Regions from separate parts of the Virgibacillus alimentarius genome, predicted to be linked through region 2. Evidence: riboswitches for the same ligand, from Rfam matches in the RefSeq annotation. Region 2 holds a riboswitch; each other region holds the start of a gene.

Region 1 (7,181 bases), on a different contig from region 2:
GGCGCGATATGACCTACAACAAGTCCATGCGTACCGCCGGAGAATCGGCCATCCGTTAATAGTGCTACCTTTTCTCCGAGTCCTTTCCCTACTAAAATAGCAGAAATAGATAACATTTCCGGCATTCCCGGTCCGCCTTTAGGCCCTTCATAACGTATAACGAGCACATCGCCCTCTTTGATTTCATTATTAATTACCGCCTCCGTTGCTTCTTCTTCGGTGTTAAATACACGCGCTGGTCCTGTGTGCTTTGTAACTTTCAACCCGGAAACTTTTGCAACTGCACCGCTTGGAGCCAAATTTCCCTTTAAAACAACTAACGGGCCATTTTTTCGAAATGCTTTGTCAAATGGTAATATAATCTCTTGACCTTCTTCTAAAGAAGGAGCTTCCTTCGCATTTTCAGCAACTGTTTTTCCTGTAACAGTCAAACAATCACCATGCAGGTAACCTGCTTCATAAAGTAATTTCATTACTGCAGGGATACCGCCGATGCGATGTAAATCTTCCATTACATATTTACCGCTTGGTTTTAAGTCAGCTATATGTGGTACATTTTCTCTTATTCTATTAAAATCATCAAGAGACAGATCTACACCGATGGATTGTGCCATCGCAAGTAAATGTAATGTAGCATTAGTCGATCCGCCAAGTGCCATTACTACAGTAATTGCATTTTCAAATGCTTCTTTTGTCATAATATCTTTCGGGTAAATTCCTTTTTCAAGCAATGTGTATACTGCTTTACCAGCCTCTTCACAGTCTTTTGCTTTATCTTTAGATTCAGCAGGGTGTGATGAACTACCAGGCATACTCATCCCCATTGCTTCAACGGCAGAAGCCATCGTATTTGCGGTGTACATTCCTCCGCAAGAACCTGCTCCAGGACAAGCATGACATTCGATATTACGGAGTTGTTCATCACCAATATCACCATTATTATGCTTTCCTACTCCTTCAAAAACAGATACAATGTCCAGTTTCTCGCCATTTGAAAACCCTGGAGATATTGTTCCGCCATATACAAAAACAGCAGGAACTTCTGCTCGGGCAATCGCAATCAAACACCCTGGAATATTTTTATCACATCCGCCAATTGCTACAAATCCATCTAAATTTTCCGCTCCTACAACGGTTTCGATGGAGTCTGCGATAACATCTCTGCTTGGCAAGGAGTAGCGCATTCCTTCCGTTCCCATTGATATCCCGTCTGAAACTGTAATCGTATTAAAGATGAGTGGTACACCACCGGCTTCTCGTGCTCCTTTTTTAGCACTTTCAGCTAAACCATTTATATGTATATTACATGGTGTCACTTCACTCCATGTACTCGCTATACCAACCATCGGCTTTTTAAAGTCTTCATCGTTCACGCCTACTGCACGCAACATGGCACGATTGGGTGCTCTTTTTGGGTCGTCACTAAACACTTTACTTTTGATGCGTAAGTCTTTTTCCATCTGTATTCCCACCCTATATTTTTCTTTTTATAAAAGTTTACTTTTTTCTATTATAACGATTCTTTTAAAAAGTGCAATAATTTTGTTTATAATTGCTGGAATATGGCAAACTATCCCTTTTAATCAAAGCTACATATAGATAAAGGAGTAGCTAAAAAACTACCCCTTTGACCATGTTATCGGTTATCTATTTTTTCAGGATACATATCATGGTTCATCATCCGATGCTCTGCCATTTGTTCATACTTTGTACCTGGCTTGCCATAATTACAGTACGGATCAATTGAAATACCTCCGCGTGGAGTGAATTTCCCCCATACTTCGATATATCGCGGATCCATTAAGTTAATTAAATCATTCATAATCATATTGACACTCGCTTCATGAAAACCACCGTAATTTCGGAAGCTGAATAAATATAATTTTAAAGACTTGCTTTCTACCATTTTAATGTCCGGGATATAACTTATATATAATGTTGCAAAATCCGGTTGCCCTGTCATCGGACAAAGTGTTGTAAATTCCGGAAAATTCATTTTGACAAAATACTCTCTGTCCGGGTAATCGTTATCAAATGTTTCTAATAGCTCCGGATTATAATCAAATACGTAGGTTGTCCCTTTGCTCCCTAAATGGGTTAACCTTTCTAATCCATCATCTTTTTTATCTACCATCCTTCATACCTCCTGTTTTCCGCCATTAAAAAAAGCCAGGCCCTAAGGCACATGGCTTTACAAACAGCTGTCCTTAGTTTTTTTAAGAGGGTTAATGCTAAGAACCTCTCCGCTTTTTGCAGGATATACTCGATTTATTATAAGAATGATCGATTTAAATGTCAATCAGGGAAGCATATTAGTAGACCGATCCCGCGATCTCGGATCAATTCCCACCCATTACGGAAGCCATTACCGCTTTTTGTGCATGTAATCTATTCTCCGCCTGGTCAAACACAACGGAATTTGGACCATCAATGATATCTGTTGTCATCTCCTGTCCACGTACAGCCGGAAGACAATGTAGAAATAAATAATCATCTTTTGCATATTGAACAAGCTCTTGATTAACCTGGTATTTAGCAAAAGCTTGCATTCGATCATCCATCTCATCTTCACATCCCATACTCGTCCAAACATCTGTATAGATGATATCTGCATTTTCTACAGCTTTTTTAGGATCATTTGATTGCTCGATTACCGCCCCACTTTGCGCGGCCAATATTTTTGCTTTATCCATAATAGCATCTTTTACTTCGTATCCTTTAGGAACAGCAAGTGAACAATCAATTCCCATCATGGCACAGCCAATAATGAGTGAGTTTGCCATATTATGTCCATCTCCAACAAAAGCAAGCTTATTTCCTTCCAAATTCCCTTTTTTCTCATAAATTGTAAGAAGATCTGCAAGTACCTGGCACGGATGAAAATCATCTGTCAGTCCATTAATAATCGGAATTGATGCATTTTCTGCAAGCTCTTCAATTAGTGCATGTTCAAAAGTACGAATCATAATGCCATCAACATAACGGGACAATACCTTTGCTGTATCTGCGATGGTTTCCCCTTTGCCAAGGTGTATATCATTTTTGCTTAAAAATAAAGCATGACCGCCAAGCTGGAACATTCCTGTTTCAAATGACACTCGTGTTCTAGTTGAAGATTTTTCGAAAATCATACCCAATGTTTTTCCTTCAAGTAAATGATTTGCTCCTTTTGAACGCTGCTTCTCTTTTAATTCCAGTGCATAATCCAAAAGAAATAAAATCTCCTCTTTTGTAAAATCTTGTAATGTTAGAAAATGCTGTCCTTCTAAAGTAGTTTTTATATTTTTGCTTTTAGTGGGGACGAACATGTCGTCATCACTTCCTCTTTTTAGATTTCCCCTTCCTCAGGGGATTTGTTATTCATTTAAATGGATGTGATTGGTTTTTTAAGATTTTCAGCGATAAGATTTACAGCCTTATCTATTTCCTGCTGGCTTACTGTTAATGGGGGGAGTAGACGGATTACATATGGCCCAGCATTTAAAACAAGTAATCCTTTTTCAATAAGGCTGGGGATAAGAGCAGTAATATCTTCCTTACATTCAATACCAACCATGAGCCCTTTCCCACGTATATCGGATACAAAGCTGGATGTACCAATCCGTTTGTTTAATTGCTCTTTTAAATAAATACCTTTTTCTTTTACTTCATTTAAAAAGTCCATCTGAAACACGATCTGTAAAACTGCATCCGCGGCTGCCATCGCAACCGGATTACCGCCAAATGTGGACGCATGACTGCCTGGTCCAAAGAAACTCGAAAGATGCTCTTTAGCGATCATCGCTCCTGCCGGGAGTCCATTCGCCAGTCCTTTTGCTGAAGTAATAATGTCTGGCGAAATACCGTAATGCTGATACGCAAATGGCTTACCAGTTCTTCCAATACCTGTTTGCACTTCGTCAATAATAAGTAAAATATTATTTGCTAAACAAAGCTGTTCTATTTCTTTTATAAATTCTAATTTTCCATCAAGGACGCCGCCTTCTCCCTGAATTACTTCAAGCATGATTGCTGCTGTCTGGCCGTCTATGGTGTTTTGTACTGCTTCGATATCATTAAACGGTACATATACAAACGACTCAAGCATCGGCCCAAATCCCGTATGAACTTTTTCCTGTCCGGTAGCGGCCATCGTAGCAAATGTTCTTCCATGAAATGATTGATGAAATGTAATCACTTTCGTCTTACCTGTTGCTTTTCTCGCTAATTTAATGGCTGCTTCATTCGCCTCTGCTCCACTGTTACAGAAAAAGACAGATGATCCAGAACTGCTTGTAGTGAGTAATTCAGCTACACTTTCTTGAATCGGCACGTGATAAAGATTCGAAACATGCCAATATTTAGTTAGCTGAGTTTCTACTGCTTTTTGTACATCGGGATGGCGATGTCCTAGGTTGCAAACCCCGATCCCCGATCCAAAATCTAGATATTCCTTTCCGCTCGTATCTTTTACAATCGTTCCTTTTGCTTCTGATACCGATAGTTCAAATCGTTTATATGTTGGAAATAACGCAGTCATTTTACCACCTCCATCGATTTTGTAATAACCGTTCCTTTCAATTTCATGTCTGCTTTGATAACGGAATGCTTCCCATCAACAATCATTACTTCACGCAATTGTTCATTTAGACTTTTGAGTGCTGCTTTAACTTTAGGTATCATACCGCCATAAATTGTACCTGTTTCTATTAAGTGTTTAATTTCCTGCTCTGATATTTCTTCAAGTAATTTACCTTCCTTAAGTATTCCAGGTACATCGGTAACAAAAATTAACTGTTCTGCCGATAAAGCTTCAGCAACTGCACCTGCTACGGTATCAGCATTCACATTGTATCTTGTTCCATTCTCACCGAGGGCTATCGGAGCAATGACAGGCACAATACTAGCAGCTATTAAATGATGAAGTAACGGTACATTGACATCTGTTATTTCTCCTACCAATCCGTAGCGCTCTATATTTTTGGAAACTGCTGTCAGGGTCATTGCATCCGAACCAGATAACCCAATTGCTTGTATCCCAGCTTGATTAAATTTACGTAGCAATTCATTATTCACTGATCCATTAAGTACCATCTCGGCAACATCCATAACTGGTTCTGTCGTTTTTCGGAGACCGTCGATAAATTCCGTTTCAATTTTTAACGTATCCAGCATTTCTTTTATTGCTGGACCCCCGCCATGAACGATAACCGGCTTGTAACCTGCTTGCTGTAAAGTTAAAATATTGGCAAAAAATTCAGTAGACAAAACATTGATAATACTTCCGCCACATTTAAGCACAATTACATCCTGCACCGCTTACACCCCCTCACGATCGATAACTAGCGTTAATACGTACATAATCATAAGTTAAGTCACAACCCCAAGCTTTCCCCGTTCCATTACCTACTTTTAAATCGATTACTATTGTCACAGTATCTTCTTTTAAATAGTTTGTTGCTTCATTTTCCGAAAAAGGCACTGGTTGACTATCTTTTAACAACTGGATCGATCCGATAAATGTATCAATTGTATCTGGATTGATAACCGCATCACTATAACCAATGGCAGCTATAATTCGTCCCCAGTTCGCGTCTGCACCACATACTGCTGTTTTCACCAATGATGAGCCAACAACAGACTTTGCAACCTTCCCTGCTTGCTCATTATCAGATGCTCCGTTAACTTCTACTTCTATTAACTTTGTAGCACCTTCCCCATCACGAGCAATCATTTTTGATAGGTCTTCACATGTCTTGTTTAATAGTTCCAGAAATACGTCCCAGTCTTCATGCTCTGGAGTGAGTGTTTCGTTTTTTGCCAATTCACTTGTCATAACGAGCACCATATCATTTGTCGATGTATCCCCATCAATCGTAATGCAATTAAACGTTTGGTTCGTAACCTTCTTTAAAGCCAAATCGAGCATAGGCGGCTCAATTACCGCATCTGTTGTAATAAAGGCAAGCATCGTTCCCATATTTGGCTCAATCATACCAGATCCTTTTGCAGAACCTGCCATTGTAACTGTTTTACCATTTATCTTTGCTTGATAGCATGTTGATTTAGTACATAGATCAGTAGTTAAAATAGATTCATTAAAATCCTCTGCACTTCTGTCTGTATCTTCAAGGTGAAGTTGTTTAATACCAGGGATTATCTTGTTCATTGGCATATCTAGCCCGATAATGCCTGTTGAAGCAACTGCCACGTAATGTTCTGGCAAATTTAATTTTTCTGCCGTAACCTGTCTCATCATACGTGCATCTTGCTCACCTTGTTTTCCTGTACATGCGTTTGCATTCCCGCTATTTGCAATTAGCGCTTGAATCTTACCAGCTTCCGACAGGCTTTCTTTCGTTATTTTTAAGGGAGCAGCTTGTATGACATTTAGTGTATAAACAGCAGCAGCATTCGCTGGATTCTCACAATAAATCAGCCCTAAATCATTTCGTTTACGTTTTACACCAGAATGCAGACCTGCTGCCTGAAAGCCCTTCGGTGTTATAATCGATCCATTTTCAATTTTTTTCATTTTTTCCTCAACAATCACCATCATTCATTCTCCCTTCTTTTTTAAGCCAGTATTTCTTCACATCTATGGTTATCTGTGGTCAAGGAAAGACAGGAACAAACTCAAGTCCCATTGTTTCTTCCATTCCAAGCATCTTATTCATATTTTGTACCGCTTGCCCTGAAGCACCTTTCATCAGATTATCAATAACGGAGACGATCATAATCCGATTTGTTCGCTCGTCATAGGCAATTGAAATATCACAAAAATTTGACCCGTATACTTCTTTTGTACTTGGGAATATTCCCTTTTCTCTAATTCTGACAAAATAATCGTCTTTATAACTTTCTTTATACAAATTATGCAGCTGATCTATATTCACTTCTTCGGTTGCATTTGCATACATTGTCGTCATAATGCCTCTTGTCATCGGAAGTAAATGCGTACTGAATGTTATCGCCCCAACAGCTGCGTCCCAACTGGTCAGCACTTGTTCTATTTCAGGAATGTGCTGATGTTTATTGACTTTATATATTTTCAAGTTATCGTTCATCTCTGAGAAATGCGTCATTGGAGAAGGATTTTTCCCAGCACCGGTTACTCCTGTTTTCGCATCAATAATAATCGTCTTTTCATCTATTAATCTATCTTTTATTAATGGCGCAAGTCCTAATAATGCCGCAGTTGG
Region 2 (7,181 bases):
AATGATACGAAGGAATTATCCGTAATGAGCACACCGAACCAGGATACACCTCTTGCTTTTAATAAAGAGCCACTGCTTGTGATCGACGTTTGGGAACATGCGTATTATTTGAAGTACCAAAATCGCAGACCTGAATTTGTCACAAATTGGTGGAATACAATAAATTGGGATAAGGTGAATGCATTGTATAATGATGCATTAAAGTAAGGAAGTTGAAGAACATAAGTAAGGTATTTCAGGTAATTTAAATTAAAGCCATGTTAGGTCTTCCGGGGTGGTAGCCGGAAGACCCTTTTCGCGTACGATCCCTTTGATTTTAAAATCATTTAAAATTTCAGATTTCGGTTATAATTTCTTAACAAAATTAATACGATATTTATGTTACGATGGAAGTGAATTTGTTGAGGAGAGGAGTTAAAAAGATGGAGGTATGGTACGTTAGTTACGGGTCTAATATTTGCGAAGACCGATTTCTATGTTATATTAATGGATCTACTCCCCGCGGTGCCGATAAAAAGGAACGTGGGTGCACGGATAAAACACCACCGAGAAGAAATGCGATGGTGGAGCTCCCTTACCCATTATATTTTGCGAAAGAGCAGAGTAAATGGGGAAAAGGAGGGGTTGCTTTTATGGGACATGACTTTATGGAGACAGCACGAACAATAGGAAGGAAGTATCTTATCACGAGAGAACAGTTCTCTGAAGTCGTTGCCCAGGAGAATAAGAAGCCTGGACTGGAAATTGACTTTAAGACAATCAAGAAAAAAGGTGCCGTTACAATCACAGATGGATGGTATGGTACGATATTTTATCTTGGTGATGAAGATGGCTTTCCGATGTTTACATTTACCGCTAATTTTCCAGTAGATGCAGCAATCTTTACGAAGCCTTCTGCAGCTTATTTAGCTACGGTTGCTGAAGGGTTAGGTGAAATTGGATTGAAAAAGAATGAGATTATTGACTATTTTCTTGAAAAACGGGGAGTCAAAGAGCATTTTACAGCTGATTCTTTAGCGGAGTACATCTTTCATAAGCGGGAAAACATTTTTTAGTTTAATTATCTTTGATTCCCATTTATCTATGGTACACTTAATGTACAATCAAAAAAGAATACTGCATTGTGCAGGAGAGGTTCGCAATTCCATCCCTCTATAAAAAACTAAGGAGACAGAAACAGCACAACTTCCTTGGTGTTGTTTTTTTATTTTTTGATGGAAATAATGGTGGCGGCCTTTTCTTTTTTCATTGTTAAAAAGGAGAGGAGAATGAAAATGGACAATAAAAAAGCAGTGGTTGTTTTCAGTGGTGGCCAAGATAGTACAACTTGCCTGTTCTGGGCACTGGAAAAGTTTGATCATGTGGAAGCGGTGACGTTCCGGTACGGGCAGCGGCATATTGCTGAACTTGACTGTGCCAGGGAGATTTGCAAGGAACTTGATGTTCCTCAGCATGAACTGGATATGTCTTTACTTAATCAGCTGGCACCAAACGCCCTTACAAGGAATGATTTAGACATTACAGAAGATGAGGGTGAACTGCCATCGACGTTTGTCCCAGGGAGAAACCTGTTGTTTCTTTCATTTGCTGGGGTACTAGCAAAGCAAATCAACGCTAAACATTTAATTACTGGTGTCAGCGAGACGGATTTTAGCGGATATCCGGATTGTCGGGATGCGTTTATGAAATCATTGAATGTCACATTAAATTTATCCATGGATGATTCGTTTGTTATTCATACCCCATTAATGTGGCTGGACAAAGCTGAGGTTTGGGAGCTTAGTGATCAATTATATGCTTTTGAGTATATCAAAGAAAATACATTAACTTGTTATAACGGACTAAAAGGCAGCGGATGTGGAGAATGTCCATCATGCAAATTAAGGCAAAAAGGTTTGAAGCAATATGAGGAAAAACGAGCAGGAGTGAGTGCTAAATGATGCAACAGATCTATCCAGTCACTGCACATTCGTATGCATATGAATTAAATAAGGATTTTCATTTTTCCGCGGCTCACTATGTTCCCCATGAAGATGCAGGCATCTGTCAATATATGCATGGACACACGTATTACGCCAATATTACCATTGCTGGGGATGAACTGGATCATACTGGTTTTCTTGTTAATTTTAGAACAATCAAGGAATTGATCCAGAAACGATTTGATCATGGCGTAATGAATAAGGATTCAGCCTTTTCAGATATCCATGCAACAGCATTTCCGACTACCGAAGTGATTGCACGTGTTACGTATGAAATTGTTCAGGATTATTTAAATACACTTTTGAATCAACCTGTGTGCCTACAAGTTTTCCTTAGGGAGACACCTACAAGTTATTGTGTTTACCGTCCTAAGGAGGCAAAAAAATAATGAAGATACCAGTACTTGAAATATTCGGTCCAACCATTCAAGGCGAAGGAATGGTTATTGGAAGAAAAACAATGTTCGTCCGGACGGCAGGCTGTGATTATGGGTGTTCCTGGTGTGATTCGAAATTTACTTGGGACGGTTCAGAAAAAGATTTGATACAAATGATGGAACCAGAAGAAATTTTTGATGCTTTAAAAGCTAAGGGCGGAAACAAATTCAATCATGTTACAATTTCTGGCGGGAACCCGGCCTTGTTGCGTCAACTGGGTGAATTAGTTGATATCCTGCACGATACGCAAATACAAGTAGCTCTAGAAACCCAAGGAAGTAAGTGGCAGGATTGGTTTACGCAAATTGATGATTTGACAATTTCACCGAAACCGCCAAGTTCAGGAATGAAAACAGACTTTGAAAAACTGGACTTTATTATTGATGCATTAAATAAAAAACAGCAAGGGATGTATAGCTTGAAAATTGTCATCTTTGATCATGCGGATTTTAACTATGCGAAAGATGTCCATCAACGCTATCCTGATGCAGCACTTTTCCTTCAGGTTGGAAATGAACACATTGAGCAAACAAATGATGAACAACTGATCACTCATTTACTGAAAAAATATGAACAGCTGGTTGATCTTGTAATGGAAGATGAAGTATTCAAAGATGTTCGTGTGTTGCCACAGTTACATACGTATTTATGGGGGAATAAGCGAGGCGTTTGAAAAAAAGACAAGCGATACACACAAGGAAAAGAATTGGATACCAATGTCCGATTCTTTTTTTGTTATAAATTAAAATTATAGATGTCATTATTTTTGATACTTAAAAAAGTCATCTTCATGAATCCGGGCAAACGGATACTTCCTTATTATTCATACGGAGTTTTACATCTTGATCATGAATTGAAAGCGGGATTGATCTTTTTTAGTGATAAAAACAAATGAACTTGTCTATTCTTTCATAGTTATTTCACCACCTTTTATTTCGGAGGCGTCTGTAAATGTGCCAGATGGAAAAATGAATGTCCAAGGCATGCTTGTTTCCTTTTGCACTTGTGAAGGAAGTGAGAAATTGGATGATGCGATGACTGTTCTATTTTTTTCGTAAATGAATTGTTGGTGATGAAAAAGAACTGGTCTATCAGTCGAGTTATGAATGATTACCGTGACTAGCAGTTCTCCTTTATGATTGATTGCTTCCCATAAAGGTGTGAAGTGAATACTGCAGCTGGAAAAGCGTGTATGATGAAAGGATTGTTCGATTTGCTCTTTATCTTTTACAGATAATGTCTTCTCCCATGCTGGGTGAAAAGTTAGTTTTTGCATAAGGATCCCTGCCATTTTAGATATTTTTGATCATGATGGAAAGTAAATTGCCATTAATGTTAGGATACATGAAACGAAAGAATAACGCGATTATTTTATTTGAATTTGGACAACCTATACGTGAAGAAATAGGACAGGAGGACGTAGACATGTCAGAGCAAAATAAAAATCGTAACAAAGATAAAGGACGGCAAAATAATAAGAATAAAAACAATAAGATTGGCAGAAATGATGCAGAGTTTGCAGAAGATAGTGAGTTTCTTAATTTAGAAAATAAGAAAAACAAAAGAAAAAGAGGATAAAATTAAAAGATAATCTCTTCTTGCTAATAGGCATGTAAGGGATTATTTTTTATCCGATATTGACATCATCGTCAAATTGACTATATTGATAATACAAGATTTTTATGAGGACGTGAAAAATGATGTTTGCTAAATGGAAAAGTATAATCATTTTGATTTTTAGTACCTTTCTTTTATTCGGCTGTACGGTAGAGGGCATTCTAGAAAACGGTGACGGTAGTAATGAATTAGAGAACACTACTTCTGACTCATCGATTACATCTATTTCCGACTTATTTGATACAAAATACTTCAAAGACGGAGCGCTTGAACATATATTTGAAGGGGAAGTTAATCAAAGGAACCAGGCGGTTGGTTTTCATTATGATGGATTTCCTACAAAGAAAGGAAATATTGTTCAGGGTACGGAAACGAAACCAAATGCATCCGGTGTTTATGAGGCGGAAATTGAGGTGAATGGAGTTTCGAAAACATCAAATGGTGGAAAATCTACTTTTTTCCCGAAAGAATGGAATGCTCAGCAAGTCGTCGATGCGATTAATGAAGCATATGAGGCTAAAACATGGATAAACGGGAATACATATGCAGGGCTAACATCGGAGGGGATGGAAATCAGCATGTACCTGGATCAGAAAGAGAAAATCATATCTGCATTTCCGGTTTATGAAGGAGGATAGTTTATGTATCAATTTCGGGAAATTACATTGAAAAATGGCTCACAAGAAAAGAAAATATTAACGATCGAATTTGATCAACCTGAAATGAAAATTGTCGGTGAGTTTCTCATGGCTGACGCTCGTCTTGTTGATGATAGTGTCCTAGAAGCTATTGAGCGTGTGTTAACAGGTGTAACAGAATGCGTGGAGTCTGGCGGAAATAGATGTGGACTTATTATTAAGGCTGATACAACGGTAATTTACGATTTGTTTGAAGATGATGCTGATGTCGAGACATATCCACCCTACGAGATGGAGACAAAAAAGCTACGAGCGTTAATTAGGGTGTGGATTGAAAAATTGGATGAATGGAAGAGGTCAAATAGATGAGCGTTTAAAAAGATGAATTGGTATACTGAACAGAAGGAGTGACAAATATGATTTCTCATTTTTTAGAATTCCACCCAATCTTGCAAGCATTGATTGCAACATTGTTTACATGGGGGATGACAGCCTTAGGTGCTGCTTTGGTGTTTACAACAAAAGGGTTTAACCAGCGATTTATGGATAGTATGTTAGGCTTTGCTGGTGGCGTCATGATCGCTGCGAGTTTCTGGTCTTTGCTTTCACCGGCTCTTGATATGGCAGAAGGGAGAAGTGTCCCTGGATGGATTCCCGTCTCGATTGGTTTTATGCTTGGGGGTATTTTCCTGTGGATTGCTGATAAAGTACTCCCGCATCTCCATCCAACTTCTTCGATGGATCAGGCAGAAGGAATTCACGCAGATCAAAAGAAGCGCAGTACCTTACTCGTTTTAGCCATTACATTACATAATATTCCCGAAGGTCTTGCGGTTGGGGTTGCCTTCGGGGCGGTTGCCGTTGATTTACCAACTGCATCACTTTCGGGTGCCATTGCGCTTGCGATTGGTATAGGCATTCAGAATTTTCCCGAGGGTCTTGCTGTTTCAATGCCACTTCGGCGCGGAGGGATGTCGCGTGAAAAAAGCTTTATGTATGGACAGGCTTCCGGTATGGTTGAACCTTTCGCGGGGGTTATAGGAGCATTAGCTGTAACTTTTATTCAACCTCTGTTACCTTATGCATTGAGCTTTGCAGCAGGTGCAATGATTTTTGTTGTAGTTGAAGAAGTTATTCCGGGTTCACAAGAAGAAGGGAATAAGGACCTTGCGTCGATAAGCGTGATGATCGGTTTTACGGTTATGATGATTCTTGATGTAGCACTTGGATAGTTACCTGTTACGTACGATTCTCCTATACAGGAATGTTATAGTTTTGAATAATTTGTTGAAAATTTAGTGATATTCTTTTCAAATAAAGGATTGAAACTGACGTAACGTCATCTTGTATACTGATATTACATTTCCGTTTTGGACTAGAAAATATCATTCGATGTCCATAAGAAAAAATACGCAGGGGAGACATTGCATATGGCCGATGTGATTATTCCGTATCAGTGGGAGATATTTATTAGTCTTGAAATTTTTTCATGGCTTTCACTCATCTTATTTTTAGTGATACGTTATGCTTTTAGGCGACAAGCTTTGGGTATGTTGTTTTTATTTATATTTATTGCCGGGACAATGCTGGAGGGTGTCTTGGCATTTGTGGTATATAAAAAAACAGGAGAGATTGAAACATTCCAGATTATTATAACAATCTTCATATTATATGCCTGCACGTTTGGTATTTCCGACTTTAAAAAACTGGACCGATTTATGAAGCAAAAAATTGGAAAGTGGAAAGGAGTGGAATTACTTACAGAAAAAGATCGTCGCATTATGAGGCGTGAAAATGATCCACGTTTTATCGCTCGTAAATATAGGCTAGGCTGGTATGTTCATACATTTGTATTTGTTGTGGTTCATTCCTTTTTTTGGGTATATTTCGGAGATCATTCCCGTTCACTAGTAGAAGTTTTATCAGACTGGTCTTGGATGGAGGAAATGGATGGCGTACCGGAAAATGGTCCGTATCAGAAAGAGGTAATTTATCCAATTAGCGTAATATGGGGAATTGTCTTCGCAGCTGATACAATCAATGCTTGGTACTATACCATTTTTCCTGAAAAGGATAAGAAAAATCCGAGTGCATAGTAGTGGAGGTGGATGATTTGATTTCGATAAAGGAAGTGACAAAACAGACTGGCATAACAGTAAGAACATTACGTTATTATGACCAAATTGGCCTATTGCACCCGGCAGGTAAAACAGAGGGCGGACATAGACTGTACGGTAAAAAGGAACTTGCCAAACTCCAGGAGATCCAATTTTTAAAGACATTAGGATTCAGTCTGCAGGAAATTAAAAATATGCTCTTTGATCATCAGTGGGATTGGGTTAGCTGTCTGCAAAATCAATTAACCTATATTCAAAAAGAAAAGGATAAACTGGAAGAAATTGAGTCAACCATTAAAGGCTTAATGAACAATCTGACAATGGATGGAGATATTAACTTAATCGATATGCAAAAACTAATAGAGTTATATAAGCGTAATATGGATCAG
Region 3 (7,181 bases), on a different contig from region 2:
TGAAAATAACTTTTGATTGGATGTACAAAATCCTCTTGGAATTGAAAGTCTTCATTAAGCCACATAGCATTAGCTAAGAACAGTTTTACATGATTGGATTTCTTATCCATGATGGACATCAATGATGCATTTGCTTCGTTTAACTTTTGAACTTCGGTATCCTCCACCCCTAATACCTCTGCTATTTCTTTTTGCGTAACACCATGTGCTCCATTATAGAGCATGGATAATGACAGGAATAAGCTTGTTGGTGAGATGAAAGTATTCAAATACTCGTCTGTCTTGAGTTCTGAGAATAAGTTAAACCCCAATTCATTATTAGAAGGTATAATTTCTTTGTAGTCTTCTTGATTGAATTGTATGTCATCCGTATTTCCAGGTTTATGCTGACTGGATTCTTTTTCCGTACTACAACCTACCATTGTCATAAAGAGTATTCCTAATGAAAATAAAACGGCTAATCTCTTCATGCGCACTCCTTCCCTAATACCAGTTTATTTTAATACTATTCTAACATAATTCATAATATTTTAATTTGAGAAAAGATATTGATAACTCAACCATTTAAGTGACTTTAGGAATAGTAAAATAGAGATCGTGTCCATGAATATTCCTCTTCCTATAGTGTTAAAGTAAGGGGTATATGGAGCACCTAAAAGAAATGACGAAAGAGTGGGGTATTCATGTTATTACAAAGATGCAGTAAAATACAGTTTGTGATTGTTATCATCATTTTCAGCATGGCGGTTCATTTTCATATACCAGTTCAAGCTTCCATGTACCCTTTGCAGACGAAGTATCCAGATATTATGCTTTATAAAGGAAAGACGGATAAAAAGGTGATTGCATTAACTTTTGATGATGGGCCCGATCAGCGTTTTACACCGCAAGTCTTAGAAGTATTAAAGAAACATAATGTCAAGGCGACCTTTTTTCTACTAGGTACTCGCGTTCATAAGTATCCGGAGATGGTAAAAAGAATAGACCGAGAAGGCCATATCATTGGGAATCATACATATTGGCATCCGGACCTGACAAAAACTGGTAAACAAAATTTGGCATGGGAAATAGAAAAAAACGAAAAGGAATTGAAGGAGTTAACGAACAATGTAACAGACTTATTCCGTGCTCCTTATGGTGCAATGAATGAAGATCTGGTAGAGAAACTAGGGGAAATGGGTTATCGTGGCATAGGCTGGTCGATTGATTCAGAGGACTGGAAAAGTTTGACTCCAGAAAAAATAAAACAAAATATACTTAATTATGTTCATCCTGGTGCGATTATTTTGATGCATAGTGCAGGGCATTGGTCACAAGATCTATCAGGAACAGCTGAAGCACTAGATCAGATTATTCCATATCTAAAAAAGAAAGGTTATGAATTTGTTACGGTACCAGAGCTTTGGTCATGATTGCCCAAATATAGATCAAACTAATTTCTTTCATCGTTAATCAATATGTAAGAAGGACATCTCATCATGAATAAAGAGATGCCTTTAAAAGGATCAATGCTTATACTAATTTATCAAAATGCATTCGTTTATGAAGTGCATAAATAATAGGTATTCCTAGAGCCATTACTACAAATTCGCCAATTGCAGTAGTCAGCCAAGTAATCAGAAACGGTAACCCTAAAGCTAAATTCAGCATAATTGCGATGATAAACATATTAAATGAAAAAATGATTGTGTTTGCAATCATGCGCACCCATATACTTTCAATGAATCTTCCAACTCCCATGGTCATGAGCAGTGAAATAACAGATTGTCCTACCCCGAATATCAAATCATAGATACCAAGTGGAGAGAGGAAGAGATTAGCTAAGAACACACCTAATGTGATTCCTAAGAAATACTTTTTATTGAATACAATGAGATGGTTGAACAACTCAGACAGGCGAAATTGTATATTCGTAAATCCAAATGGCTGTACCAGCACAGAAACTGCTATATAAAGTGCTGCCAACAGTCCATTGTTAACAAGTGTTTTAACATTCATAAATATTTCCCCCTAGTTTTTTTACGTGGGATGGTTTCGAACCACGGTGATATTTAAAAACTATTTTATTATACCTTTTTTTGAATAAAAGACAATAGGGATTTTGCTGGAAAAAGCGAACGATGTCATGATGATGCGAGCGTCAGTATACTAACCTAAGGAACGAGGCGAATCTTTACATGTTCATATGGTGCATCTTGATAGCTCTTGTCCAACCCTTTATTTGCTATTAATTTTTTAGAGATTACTTTTTGCTTTAACGTAAGTGTAAGCTTACTAGCAAAAGGAAATTCATTTATTGTAACGGTATCTTTGTCCACCCACTCGGTTTTTAGTTTATCCTGTTGAAAGCCGTGTAAGGAAGTGGAGAGCGGAATACCATCTCGGTAAAAGAAATGTTCCTCTTCTTTTGAGGTACCAGGTTCATTTAAACAAATATATAAAGATAAATTATCACAAAGCTGAAGAAGGCCATAGTGAAAATCAAATAAGTAGCTATCAAATGTTGATAAGGAGCGGATAATTCGGTTTCTGCGTTCTTTTTCCTTTTGTACAAAAATCTTTGCTTCCTGGGTTCTACGATTTAATAAAAATCGCATGTAATGCATACTACATAGGAGAGCTGCGTATTCATCTTCTTTTTCAACCTCATCAATCCCATGCTTATAAAGTACAGTTTTAGGAAGAATCGGGAAATTAGTAAAGGTAAAAGGGGCCATTTTTTCATCGTTCCAAAATGGTTGTTTATCGAATGATTTCCAGCCGCAATCATGATGAAAGATGGCAAATTCAACCGTTTTTTTAAACTTCGTATCAATGAAAAGAGAGTCATTCCAGTTTGCTATCATTTCACCAGAAAGCTGGGCATGGTTATCTTGTTCAATCATAATGAAATGATTAGGGTGCTCTCTAACAATCATGAATAAATCATCCTTTCAAAGAACTGTTTCGTATCGGTTATAAACTCATGATAATTCAATTGAACGGGGCATACAAATAAAAGGGAAGTTCGCTTGTGCTGTTTATTTACAGTTAATGATCAGATGGTATAATGACTAAGATATAGTAATAATTTACGAGAGGGTGAAGCTATTATGATCATTACGATTATAATCGCTGTTATTGTTGCGATTATCGTAATTTACGGTATTTCAAGTTATAACAGTTTTGTTAAATATCGTAATTGGGTTAAGGAATCATGGAGTCAGATCGATGTTCAATTAAAACGGCGGTATGATCTTATTCCTAATTTGGTCAATACAGTAAAAGGCTACGCTGAACATGAGAGAGAAACATTAGAGAATGTGATTCAGGCGCGTAATCAGCTCGTTCAAGGATCACCACAAGAGCGTATAGAAGCAGATAATCAGATTCAGGGAGCATTAAAGTCCATCTTTGCTTTAAAGGAGTCATATCCCGACCTTAAAGCAAATCAAAACTTTTTAAAACTCCAGGAGGAACTAACTTCAACAGAAAATAAAGTTGCTTATTCCCGTCAGCTTTATAACAAAACCGTAGCTGAATATAATATAAAACGTGAATCTTTTCCAAGTAATTTAATCGCAGGTATATTTGGCTTTAAAAAGGAAGAACAGTTGACGATTCCAGAAGAAGAGCGCGAAGCACCTACTGTGAATTTTTAATGGGGGATCGTTATGCTTTATAAACAAATTTTACAGAATAAACGTAAAACAATTTTTCTCGTTGCTTTATTTAGTTTACTTGTACTTGCTTTAGGGTGGGCGATCGGCTATTTGGTAAATAACGACTCGATTACTGGAATCATCATTACTCTTATTGTGCTTGCAATTTATATTCCAGTCACTTATATGACTGCCAGTTCTCAAGTTCTCAACATGTCTGGTGCAAAAGAAATCAAGAAAGGCGATCATCCGGAGTTGTTTGATATTGTAGAGGAATTGTCGATCGCTGCTCGCATCCCGATGCCAAAAGTTTATATTGTAAGTGACCCAGTACCGAATGCTTTTGCAACCGGGATAAAGCCGGAAAAAGGATCGGTGGCATTTACGACTGGTTTATTGGAAAAACTAAACCGTGAAGAATTATCGGGTGTTGTTGCTCACGAGCTTGCACATATTCGTAACTACGATATAAGGTTGATGACCATTTGTGTAGCATTAGTAGGGGTTATTATACTTATCGCAAATATTGGTTCGCGTGCTATGTTATTTGGCGGAGGACGCCGTGGTGGTGGAAATCGGAAAGCGAATCCGATTCTCATACTAGTAGCACTCATTTTTGTTATTTTAGCTCCTATTGCGGCTCAATTTGTCAAGCTGGCTGTTTCAAGGAATCGAGAATACTTAGCAGACGCTACAGCAGTTGAATTCACACGTAATCCTGTTGGTTTGATTCGTGCTTTAAAGAAAATTAGTGGTGTACCTAAAGATGTAAAAGACGCAAAAGAGGCAACTGCATCCATGTACATTGTCAGTCCATTTGGAGGCAAACGGCGCAAAACTAGGAGAAAAAGCAGCAGCCTTTGGGCAACACATCCATCAACAGATGATCGTATTAAGCGTTTGGAAAGTATGTAGATATCCGCATTTTATGTAGGTCTCTTTTTGATACAATGAATGTATTACAATAAAGAGGGTATGATTAAATTAATAGGATACTAATTAGAAAAGGACAATTATTTATGGCTTATATTTTCTTATTAATTGGGTTTGTATTGCTAATTAAAGGTGCAGATTTATTTGTTGATGGTTCATCGAATATTGCAACATTACTCCGGATATCTCCAGTGTTAATTGGATTGACAATTGTTGCATTCGGGACAAGTTCACCGGAGGCAACTGTAAGTATTATTGCAGCGCTAAAAGGAAATGCCGGCGTTTCATTGGGGAATGTTATTGGAAGCAGTATTTTTAATATTACGCTTGTTGTTGGCATTGCGGCATTTATATATCCTTTAAAAGTCGAAAGTGAGACTACAAAAAAGGAAATTCCGTTTACACTTTTAGCCAGTGTTGTATTACTTGTTCTTAGTAGTGATATGATATTACAAGGATTTGATAATAACGCATTAACCCGTAGTGATGGTCTCATATTTTTATTGTTTTTAAGTATTTTTATTTATTACGTCTTTGAGGTTGCAATGAAGAACAGACAAAAAGCAGACGATAGAAAAATACCGGATAGTGTAAAGTGGGGAAAGAGTATCTTATTCGCTGTATTGGGACTAGCTGGTATTATTTTGGGCGGGGAAATGGTTGTTAGAAATGGTACAAAGATTGCCTATTCCCTTGGAATGAGTGAAACACTAGTTGGTTTAACGATTATAGCTATAGGAACTTCACTTCCTGAACTAGTCACATCTATTGCTGCTGCGCTGAAAAAGCAAAGTGAGATAGCTTTAGGTAATATCGTTGGAAGTAATATCTTTAACATTCTATTTGTATTAGGTTCAGCATCTGTTATATCCCCGTTGGTGGTTGATGGGAAGGTGTTTATAGATCTACTTGTACTGATTTTTCTGACCGTATTACTACTTATTTTTTCAAGAACGAATTATAAAATTGGGAAAATAGAAGGAATGCTCCTTGTTTTTGGCTACCTTATATATATCGTATATATTATTTTACGCAATTAAAAAGCGGCTGTATCCCAGGTTCCGTCCTGAGATACACAGCCGCTTTTTAATTTTCAATATTAGAAGGGATAGATATTTTTCTATTTTCATAATCTTTACATTTTATTTATGGCATCTTAATACTACCTTAATAGTCAGTTGATAAGCTAGTTATTAAAGAGAGGCAATACTGGATTTAAATGGTTATGTTGGAGGTGAGGCAGTTTAATAAAGATGTGTCAAAGCATTGATGAAGGAGATTTTTCTAATACTAAAAATGGAGGAATGATCATTGAGAAAAATACTATTCGCGATGGTTGTAACATTTATTATCTTTATGTCCGTTGCATGTCAGTCTAATAAAGACGAAAAAAATTCCTCAAGTGATAAGACAGCCAAAGCAAGTGGAGACAAAGTAGAAATTACATATTGGTACGCGTGGGGAGATAAAATTGGAGAAAACAATGAAAAACTAACTGAAATGTTTAATGAATCTCAGGATGAAATTCATGTGACTGCGGAATACCAAGGTACATATGAAGATCTTCATGCGAAAACACAGGCAGCATTCGCAGCGGGAAATGCTCCTGAAGTAACGTTAAATGAAATCGCATCAATTGGTGTATTTGCAAAATCAGGAATGACAGAAAATTTAACTCCATTTGTTGAGAATGACGATATAAATCTCGGTGATTTTATCCCAGGACTTATGGGGAACTCTTATGTGGATGATGAATTATATGGTTTACCTTATTTACGGAGTACACCAATTCTTTATATGAATACGACAATGCTAAAAGAGGCTGGATTAGACCCTGAAGGACCGAAAACGTGGGAAGAATTTGAAACGTACTTAAAAAAGCTTACAAAAGAAGGAGAGCATGTTGGTATGAGTATGCCGGCTGGGATTTGGTTTTATGAAGCATTTGTCGCACAAAGTGGCGGACAAATGATTTCGGATGACGGAACGGAAGTAGAATTCAATGGGGATGCTGGTGTAGAAGCGCTTGAATTTTGGAAAAAAATTGAAGACAAAGAATATGTTAAAGTTCCTGAAGGAGATGAAGCGGGAGATATTGCCAAGCAGGACTTTGCTAACGAACGTGCGGCTATGATCTTTTCATCCACTGCAGACCTCTCTTACATGCTTACACTTGCAGAGGATAATGACTTTGCGTTAAATACAGCATTCATGCCATCCAATGAAACGCATGCTGTTCCAACAGGTGGTGCGAATATGGTTATGACAGCTGGGTTGGATAAAGAAAAGCAGAACGCTGCTTGGGAATTTATTAAATGGATGACTGCAAAAGAACAGACGATTTTTGCAAGTAAATATACGGGGTATCTACCAAGCCGTTTATCAGCGGTAGAATCTGAAGAAATGAAAGAATTATATAAAGAAATGCCTCAATTTAAAGTGGCAGTCGATCAATTGGAATATGGTCACGCACGGCCAATGGAAGAAGCGTATCCAGAGATTTCGATGACACTTCAAGATGAGATTTTAAGAACACTGCTTGATGAAGATTTAGACCCTCAAGAAGCATTAGATACTGCAGCTGAAAAAGCAAATGGAATGCTTCAA

Evidence for each region. A riboswitch is a leader RNA that binds a small molecule or an ion and turns the genes downstream of it on or off. The one in region 2 is predicted to bind preQ1.
Region 1: it holds a riboswitch for preQ1, as region 2 does, so the genes downstream of both, queF (preQ(1) synthase) here and queC (7-cyano-7-deazaguanine synthase QueC) in region 2, are expected to answer to the same signal.
Region 3: it holds a riboswitch for preQ1, as region 2 does, so the genes downstream of both, J2Z81_RS07355 (QueT transporter family protein) here and queC (7-cyano-7-deazaguanine synthase QueC) in region 2, are expected to answer to the same signal.

What each region holds. Positions count from the first base shown of each region.
Region 1 covers NZ_JAGIKX010000003.1:53,841-61,021, reverse strand. The annotation lists gene ilvD (dihydroxy-acid dehydratase) at 1-1,460, opposite strand, end outside; gene queF (preQ(1) synthase) at 1,637-2,134, opposite strand; PreQ1 riboswitch class I at 2,202-2,248, opposite strand; gene argF (ornithine carbamoyltransferase) at 2,340-3,308, opposite strand; gene J2Z81_RS03490 (acetylornithine transaminase) at 3,365-4,519, opposite strand; gene argB (acetylglutamate kinase) at 4,516-5,295, opposite strand; gene argJ (bifunctional glutamate N-acetyltransferase/amino-acid acetyltransferase ArgJ) at 5,309-6,535, opposite strand; gene argC (N-acetyl-gamma-glutamyl-phosphate reductase) at 6,594-7,181, opposite strand, start outside.
Region 2 covers NZ_JAGIKX010000033.1:697-7,877, forward strand. The annotation lists gene J2Z81_RS13180 (superoxide dismutase) at 1-207, shown strand, start outside; gene J2Z81_RS13185 (hypothetical protein) at 423-1,055, shown strand; PreQ1 riboswitch class I at 1,126-1,172, shown strand; gene queC (7-cyano-7-deazaguanine synthase QueC) at 1,275-1,940, shown strand; gene J2Z81_RS13195 (6-pyruvoyl trahydropterin synthase family protein) at 1,937-2,371, shown strand; gene queE (7-carboxy-7-deazaguanine synthase QueE) at 2,371-3,093, shown strand; gene J2Z81_RS13205 (SLAP domain-containing protein) at 3,322-3,696, opposite strand; gene J2Z81_RS13210 (hypothetical protein) at 3,846-3,998, shown strand; gene J2Z81_RS13215 (EndoU domain-containing protein) at 4,118-4,675, shown strand; gene J2Z81_RS13220 (hypothetical protein) at 4,679-5,044, shown strand; gene J2Z81_RS13225 (ZIP family metal transporter) at 5,092-5,907, shown strand; gene J2Z81_RS13230 (hypothetical protein) at 6,106-6,771, shown strand; gene J2Z81_RS13235 (MerR family transcriptional regulator) at 6,789-7,181, shown strand, end outside.
Region 3 covers NZ_JAGIKX010000010.1:9,656-16,836, reverse strand. The annotation lists gene J2Z81_RS07365 (serpin family protein) at 1-470, opposite strand, end outside; gene J2Z81_RS07360 (polysaccharide deacetylase family protein) at 684-1,412, shown strand; gene J2Z81_RS07355 (QueT transporter family protein) at 1,513-1,998, opposite strand; PreQ1 riboswitch class I at 2,005-2,049, opposite strand; gene J2Z81_RS07350 (DUF3891 family protein) at 2,154-2,918, opposite strand; gene J2Z81_RS07345 (LemA family protein) at 3,093-3,641, shown strand; gene htpX (zinc metalloprotease HtpX) at 3,654-4,556, shown strand; gene J2Z81_RS07335 (calcium/sodium antiporter) at 4,661-5,614, shown strand; gene J2Z81_RS07330 (ABC transporter substrate-binding protein) at 5,886-7,181, shown strand, end outside.